Regions from separate parts of the Hamadaea flava genome, predicted to be linked through region 1. Evidence: predicted binding sites of a transcription regulator. Region 1 holds the regulator's gene; the other holds the start of a gene.
The links. The regulator HrcA, encoded in region 1, represses chaperone genes, less so after heat shock. The targets are predictions, from matches to a motif close to GGTTNGCACNCTCNNNNNGAGNGTGCNAACC.

Region 1 (3,741 bases):
ACGAGCCCTTGCTCGCAGAGACGACCGTGGCCGGGGCGAGGCCGCCGAGCCCGTCGCCGAGCAGCAACTCCTCGCCCGGCTGGAGCCGCTGCACATCGGCGGCGTGCCGGCCTTCCGCACCTTCCAGGACGAACCGTCCGATCGCGGGCAGCGCGTCGACCAGGAACAGCGGCCTGCTCACCGCTCAGTGGCCGTTGAACGCGTTGCGCAGCGAGCTGAAGAAGCCGCCGGTCTGCTTGGCCAGCTCGGCCATCTCCTCGCCCCGCGACTTGGCGAAGTCGCGCAGCATCTTCTCCTGCTCGGGCGTGATCTTCGTCGGCGTCCGCACGTCGAGGTGCACGAACAGGTCGCCACGGGCGCTGCCACGCAGGTGCGGCACACCCCGGCCCTTGATCCGGACGGTGGCGCCGGCCTGTGTTCCCGCCTTGACGTCGACCTGTTCCTCGGTGTCGAGGGTCTTTATGGTCAGCCGGGTGCCCAGCGCCGCCGCCGTCATCGGCACGGTCACCTTGCAGTGCAGGTCGTTGCCCTTGCGGGCGAAGACGTCGTGCGGCCGCTCGTGGATCTCGACGTAGAGGTCGCCGGGCTGGCCGCCGCCGGGGCCGACCTCACCCTGCTGCGCGAGCCGGATACGCATGCCGTCCTCGACCCCGGCCGGGATCTTCACGGTCAGCGTCCGGCGCGTACGCACCCGGCCCTCACCGCCGCAGGTGGCGCAGGGGTGCGGGATGGTGGTGCCGAAGCCCTGGCAGGCCGAGCACGGGCGGGTCGAGACGACCTGGCCGAGGAAGGTGCGCTGAACCGACTGCACCTCGCCCTTACCGTGACAGATGTCGCAGGTCACCGGATGCGTACCCGCCGCCGTCCCCGCACCCGAACAGGTCGAGCAGAGCACCGCGGTGTCCACGGTGAGCGGGGCCTCGACGCCGAACGCGGTCTCCTGCAGCTCCAGGTCGAGCCGGATGATGGCGTCCGCCCCCGGCCGTACGCGAGGCCGCGGCCCACGTGCGGTCGCACCGCCGAAGAAGGCGTCCATGATGTCCTGGAAGCCGACGAAGGGGCCGCCCGGCCCGCCGGGACCGCCCATGCCGCCGCCACCGGGCGCGAGCGGGTCGCCGCCGAGGTCGACGATCTGCCGCTTGTGATCGTCCGACAGGACCTCGTACGCGGCGTTGATCTCCTTGAAGCGGTCCTGCGCCTCGGGGTCCGGGTTGACATCAGGGTGGTATTGGCGTGCCAGCTTCCGATAGGCGCGCTTGATGTCGTCCGCGGTGGCGTCCTTGGGCACGCCCAGGATGCCGTAGTAGTCCTTGGCCACGTGATCCTCTTCAGTTCTGTGCGAGTAGGTCGCCCACGTATCGGGCCACTGCCCGGACGGTCGCGATCGTGCCGGGGTAGTCCATCCGGGTCGGGCCGAGTACGCCCATCCCGCCGACGATCTGCCCGCCCGGTCCGTATCCGGTGCTCACGATGGAGGTGGCGCGCAGATCGGCGTACTCATTCTCGTCGCCGATGCTGACCCGCGTGGAACCGGACTGCTCGCCGACCAGCTTGAGGAGGATGACCTCCTCTTCCAGGGCTTCGAGCACCGGCCGGATCGACCCGGCGAAGTCCAGCATGCTCGCGCGGGTCAAGTTCGCCGTGCCGGCGAGCGCGATCCGTTCCTCGTGTCGCTCGACCAGGGTCTCCAGCAGCACGGTGGCCAGCGTGGTCATGGCCGGCCGCAGCTCCTCCGCGACCTCCTCGACCAGTGTCTGGACCAACGGCGGGGTCTGCGTCAGCGGCTGACCGCCGAGCTTGGCGTTGATGATGCGACGCAGCTCCAGTACGTCCTCGGCGGGCAGTGTGCCGGGGATGTCGACCTGGCGCTGCTCGACCCGGCCGGTGTCGGTGATCATCACCAACATCATCCGCGTGGTCGACAAGGGCACCAACTCCAGGTGCCGCACCTTGGACCGGGACAGCGACGGGTACTGCACGACCGCGACCTGCCGCGTCAGCTGGGCCAGCAGGCGGACCGTCCGGTGGACGACGTCGTCGAGGTCGACCGCGCCGAGCAGGAAGCGCTCGATCGCCCGGCGTTCGGCCGGGGAGAGCGGCTTGATCTTCGACAGCCGGTCCACGAAGAGGCGGTAGCCGGCGTCGGTCGGGACACGCCCGGCGCTGGTGTGCGGCTGCCGGATGTAGCCCTCCTCCTCGAGGACGGCCATGTCGTTGCGCACGGTCGCCGGGGAGACGCCTAGTGAGTGCCGCTCCACCAGGGACTTGCTGCCGACCGGCTCCTGGGTCGACACGTAGTCCTCGATGATGGCGCGCAGCACGTCGAGCTTGCGATCGTCGAGTCCCACCGGCGCACCTCCCTGCCCTCCGTGGTCGGGCCCCCGGCCCCGGGGAGGGTCGGGCTGCGGCTCGATTCTGGCACTCGTACGCCGCGAGTGCCAGTTTACCGGCCGTTCGTCTCCCTCGGCGGAGCGCTGTATCGCCCCTTGACCACCATGAGTGACGAAGCTGTCGAAATCGTCCGGCTGCACGTCTACCGGCGACGATAGTCTGGACATTTGGCCGCCTTAGTGTCGCCAACCGGTCGAATGCGAGCTCTGGCGGATATTGATCTGTGGGCTTACCGTGTCGCGCATGAGTGAAACCCCCACCCCTCCGGGGACGCCGGACCCCGAGCCGCCGGCCGCCCCCCAATACGACGCGCCGCCGCCTCCCCCGGTGACGGGCTCCACGCCGCCTCCGCCGATCGCCGGTCAGGTCGCACCGGTCGGCTATGCCAACCAGGACGAGAAGATGTGGGCGCTGATCGCCCACTTCGGTGGCGCGGGCGCCGCCCTGATCAGCGGTGGCTGGCTCGGCTGGGTCCCCCCGCTGATCGCCATGCTCGTCAAGGGCAACGAATCGCCCACGGTCCGGGCGCACGCCCTCGCCGCACTGAACTTCCAGGGCCTGTGGGCCATCGTCTCGGTGCTGAGCTACGTGCTGTTCTGCGCGTTCATCGGCTTCTTCACGCTGCCGGTGGCCATCCTCATCGCCGTGATCTTCGGGGTGGTCGCGGGTCTCAAGGCCAACGAGGGAACGCTCTACTCGTATCCGTTGTCCGTCAGCGTGATCAAGTAAGCAGATCGCGGATGACCGCATCCGCCAGCAGACGGCCGCGCAGGGTCAACACCGCGCGGCCGTTCGCGTACTCGGCGGCGTCCAGCAGACCGTCCATTGTGGCGCGTTCGGCGGCCGCCGGGCCGTCCTCGCGCAGGTGGGCGAGGGAGTAGCCGTCCCGAAGACGCAGACGCAACATCACGTCCTCGACGTACTGGTCGTCCGCGCTCAGCAGTTCCCGGCCCGCGCCCGGCGAATGGCCGTCGGCGAGCAGCTTGGCGTAGTGCGCCGGGCGCTTCACGTTCCACCAGCGGACCCCGCCGACGTGCGAATGCGCGCCCGGCCCGATCCCCCACCAGTCGCCGCCGGTCCAGTACAGCAGGTTGTGCGCGCACCGGGCCGCGTCCGACGCCGCCCAGTTCGACACCTCGTACCAGCCCAGGCCGGCCCCGCTCAGCGCGGCCTCCGCCGCCAGGTAGCGGTCCGCGGCCACGTCGTCGCTGGGCATCGGGACCTCGCCTCGCCGGATGCGTGCGGCCAGGCGCGTCCCGTCTTCCACGATCAACGAGTACGCGCTGACGTGGTCGACCCCGGCCGTCACGGCGGCTTGGAGGGACGCCTCGAAGTCGTCCGCGGTCTCGC
Region 2 (3,741 bases), 1.6 Mb from region 1:
GACGTAGATCACGCCCCCATTGTCCCCCGGGACGCCCCGTCCTCGGCCCGCCGATAGGCGCGGATCACGGTTGCGCATGCCTCACCGAGCCGGTTTGGCATGCGTAACCGTGATCCGCAGGGAAAAGGGGCGGCCGGGAAACCCCGGCCGCCCCGAAGAGCTTCTAAGCGCAAGCGCTTAGCTGTGCCTCTGCTTCTGATCGCGAGCGATCAGAAGTCCATGTCACCGCCGCCCGGAGCGGCCGGCGCGGCGGCCTTCTCCGGCTTGTCGGCCACGACGGCCTCGGTGGTGAGGAAGAGGGCCGCGATCGACGCCGCGTTCTGCAGCGCGGACCGGGTGACCTTCGCCGGGTCGATGATGCCGGCCTTCAGCATGTCGACGTACTCACCGGTGGCGGCGTTCAGGCCGTGACCCGTCTCCAGGTTGCGGACCTTCTCCGACACGACGCCGCCCTCAAGGCCGGCGTTGACGGCGATCTGCCGCAGCGGCGCGTCGAGCGCCACCTTGACGATGTTGGCGCCGGTCGCCTCGTCGCCCGCCAGGTCGAGCTTGTCGAACGCGCTCTTGCCGGCCTGCACGAGGGCGACGCCACCGCCGGCGACGATGCCCTCCTCGACGGCCGCCTTCGCGTTGCGAACGGCGTCCTCGATGCGGTGCTTGCGCTCCTTCAGCTCGACCTCGGTGGCCGCGCCGACCTTGATGACGGCCACGCCGCCGGCCAGCTTCGCCAGACGCTCCTGGAGCTTCTCGCGGTCGTAGTCGGAGTCCGACTTCTCGATCTCGGCGCGGATCTGGTTCACCCGGCCGTTGATCTGCTCGGTGTCACCAGCGCCCTCGACGATCGTGGTCTCGTCCTTGGTGACGACGACCTTGCGAGCGCGGCCCAGCATGTCGAGGCCGACGGAGTCCAGCTTGAGGCCGACCTCCTCGGAGATGACCTGGCCGCCGGTCAGGATCGCGATGTCCTGCAGCATGGCCTTGCGGCGGTCGCCGAAGCCCGGGGCCTTGACGGCGACGGACTTGAAGGTGCCGCGGATCTTGTTGACGATGAGCGTGGCCAGGGCCTCGCCCTCGACGTCCTCGGCGATGATCGTCAGCGGCTTGCCGGACTGCATGACCTTCTCGAGGATGGGCAGCATGTCCTTGACGTTACTGATCTTGCTGTTCGCGATCAGGATGTAGGCGTCCTCGAGGACGGCCTCCATGCGCTCCGCGTCGGTCGCGAAGTACGCCGAGTTGAAGCCCTTGTCGAAGCGCATACCCTCGGTGAGCTCAAGCTCCAGGCCGAAGGTGTTGCTCTCCTCGACGGTGATGACGCCTTCCTTGCCGACCTTGTCCATCGCCTCGGCGATGATCTCGCCGACGGTCGTGTCCGCGGCGGAGATCGACGCGGTCGAGGCGATCTGCTCCTTGGTCTCGACGTCCTTGGCGAGCTTGGCCAGCTCCTCGGCGACGGACGCGACGGCGGTCTCGATGCCCCGCTTGAGGGCCATCGGGTTCGCGCCGGCCGCGACGTTGCGCAGGCCCTCCCGGACCAGCGCCTGGGCCAGGACGGTCGCCGTCGTCGTGCCGTCACCGGCGACGTCGTCGGTCTTCTTGGCGACCTCCTTGACCAGCTCGGCGCCGATCTTCTCGTACGGGTCGTCGAGCTCGATCTCCTTGGCGATGCTCACACCATCGTTGGTGATGGTCGGAGCACCCCACTTCTTCTCCAGCACGACGTTGCGGCCCTTCGGGCCGAGCGTCACCTTCACGGCGTCGGCGAGGGTGTTCATGCCCCGCTCAAGGCCGCGGCGCGCCTCCTCGTCGAATGCGATCATCTTGGCCATAACGGCGATGTCCTCCTGGACAATCCCGGCATTCCGCACCTTGGTGGGCACGAAACGCCGCCTGTCTGATACACCTTCGCCGGGCGGATAGCCCGCGACGACCGGTCACCGAACGCCCTCGCCAGGAGGACGGTCAGGCGACCCCACCGCTCCGACTCTTGGTTTCCATTGTGTTGGCACTCGTTCGAGCTGAGTGCCAACACCTTGTTTAGCACTCTGCCCTGCCGAGTGCAAGCGAGTCCGCCCTGGAGCAGCAGATCAGGGTTATGCCTGTGATCTTGGCACAAGATCGCAGGCATAACCCTGATCTGGGAAAACGAGCCCCGAAGTCAGTCGAGTTCGGCGGCGAGCGAGCCCGCCGAGACCGGCCCCTCGTGCCCCCGCTGTTCGGCGTACGTGAGAAGGATCCCGACGAACTGGATCATCGTGAACGGCAGCCCGATGACGGCTCCGACGCCCGCCACGACCGCCGAGCCGGCCATCGACAGCCCGGTCTGCCCGGCGAGCTGCACCGAGCTGCCCGGGTCGGCGCTGAACGAGCCGAGCCCGCCGAAGGCCAGGTTGAGGACGTTCTCCACCGTGCTGGTCACGATCGAGCCGCCGATGAGGATCACGAGGATCATGGCCAGCCGCCCGAGCACCCGGCCGAGGTTGTTGTTGAAGATCGTGAAGGACCGGCCGATGGGCGTACGCCGCTCGAACAGGTAGATCGGCCCGACCAGGGCGGTGGCGGCGAGCACGTAGAACGCCGGCAGCACGCAGGCGACGGCCCCGGCGATGATGAGCAGAGCGGTGAGGAGATTCCAGCCGAACAGGCCGAGGCACCGCCGGAAGCCGTACCGCAGCGCGTCGCCGACCGAGGTCGGGGCGCCGGCCGCGTCCCGAGTCACCACATAGGTGCCCGCGGCGTAACCGGCCGCCTCCACCACCGTGAAGAGCACCGCGGCGACGACGAGGGCGCCCATCAACCCGAGGAACGGACCGAGGAGCGTGTCGAACCGGGGGTTCTCACCGGACTCGGCGGCGTCGAGCACCTCCTGCTGCCACGGCACCAGCACCGCTGCCGTGCCGACCGCCGACACGACGGCGAGCACAATGGAGGGCAGCAGGTGGGTGATGGCGAAGACGGCGGCGATGGACTTCCATGACCGCTGGAACACCGACGACATGCGGCCGAACCAGCCCCCGATCCCCGCGTACGGCGGGTTCACGAGGGGGTCGTACGGATTCGGGTACTGCTGCCCCGGCGCCTGGTAGGCGGCCGGCGGGGGCAGATAGTCGGACGGTGGCGGCAGTTCGGTCATCGGGCACTCCGTGAGGGGGAACGGCGGGCATGAGAAGGCGCCGGACTCGCGAGGGGGGATGAGCCTCGCCAGCCGGCGCCGCCGGGGTGCTGAAGCTTCTGGTCAGGCGATGATCCGGACCTTCTCGGCCTGCGGACCCTTCTGGCCCTGCGCAATCTCGAACTCGACGCGCTGGCCGTCGTCGAGCGCCTTGTAGCCGTCCATCTCGATCGCCGAGAAGTGGACGAAGACGTCCTGACCCCCGTCGACGGCGATGAAGCCGTAGCCCTTCTCGCTGTTGAACCACTTGACGGTGCCCTGTGCCACTGTGACACTTCCTCACTTCGATGGTGCTGGGTCTGTCGTAGACCCCCGAAGGGCGTTCGCCCGCCGGAGCCATGACATCGAAGATCCATCCGGCTCCAGCGATGTCATCAGCCAGAACCGCACGATACTTGAGAGTGTGCGCTTGCGCACTACCCGAATTCGGACAGGTGACTGCCCTGGTCAGCGGCCCTGCGTCACCATCTCCGGGCGTCGCGGGTTGACCCCGTCGTGACGACCCGCTGGCGCCCGAATCACGTTCAGGTATCGGTTCTTTTGTGCGCGATCGGCCTTCTCGTGGCGGT

Region 2: groL (chaperonin GroEL) is a predicted target of HrcA. The motif match lies at 2,036-2,066, and genes of this name have one in related genera.

Annotation. Positions count from the first base shown of each region.
Region 1 covers NZ_JAMZDZ010000001.1:6,101,280-6,105,020, reverse strand. Annotated here, with positions in the region: gene HDA40_RS28605 (16S rRNA (uracil(1498)-N(3))-methyltransferase) at 1-181, opposite strand, end outside; gene dnaJ (molecular chaperone DnaJ) at 185-1,318, opposite strand; gene hrcA (heat-inducible transcriptional repressor HrcA) at 1,329-2,348, opposite strand; gene HDA40_RS28590 (DUF4870 domain-containing protein) at 2,635-3,120, shown strand; gene hemW (radical SAM family heme chaperone HemW) at 3,113-3,741, opposite strand, start outside.
Region 2 covers NZ_JAMZDZ010000001.1:4,489,259-4,492,999, forward strand. Annotated here, with positions in the region: gene HDA40_RS21195 (DUF4031 domain-containing protein) at 1-12, opposite strand, end outside; gene groL (chaperonin GroEL) at 210-1,829, opposite strand; gene HDA40_RS21205 (hypothetical protein) at 2,159-3,133, opposite strand; gene HDA40_RS21210 (cold-shock protein) at 3,236-3,439, opposite strand.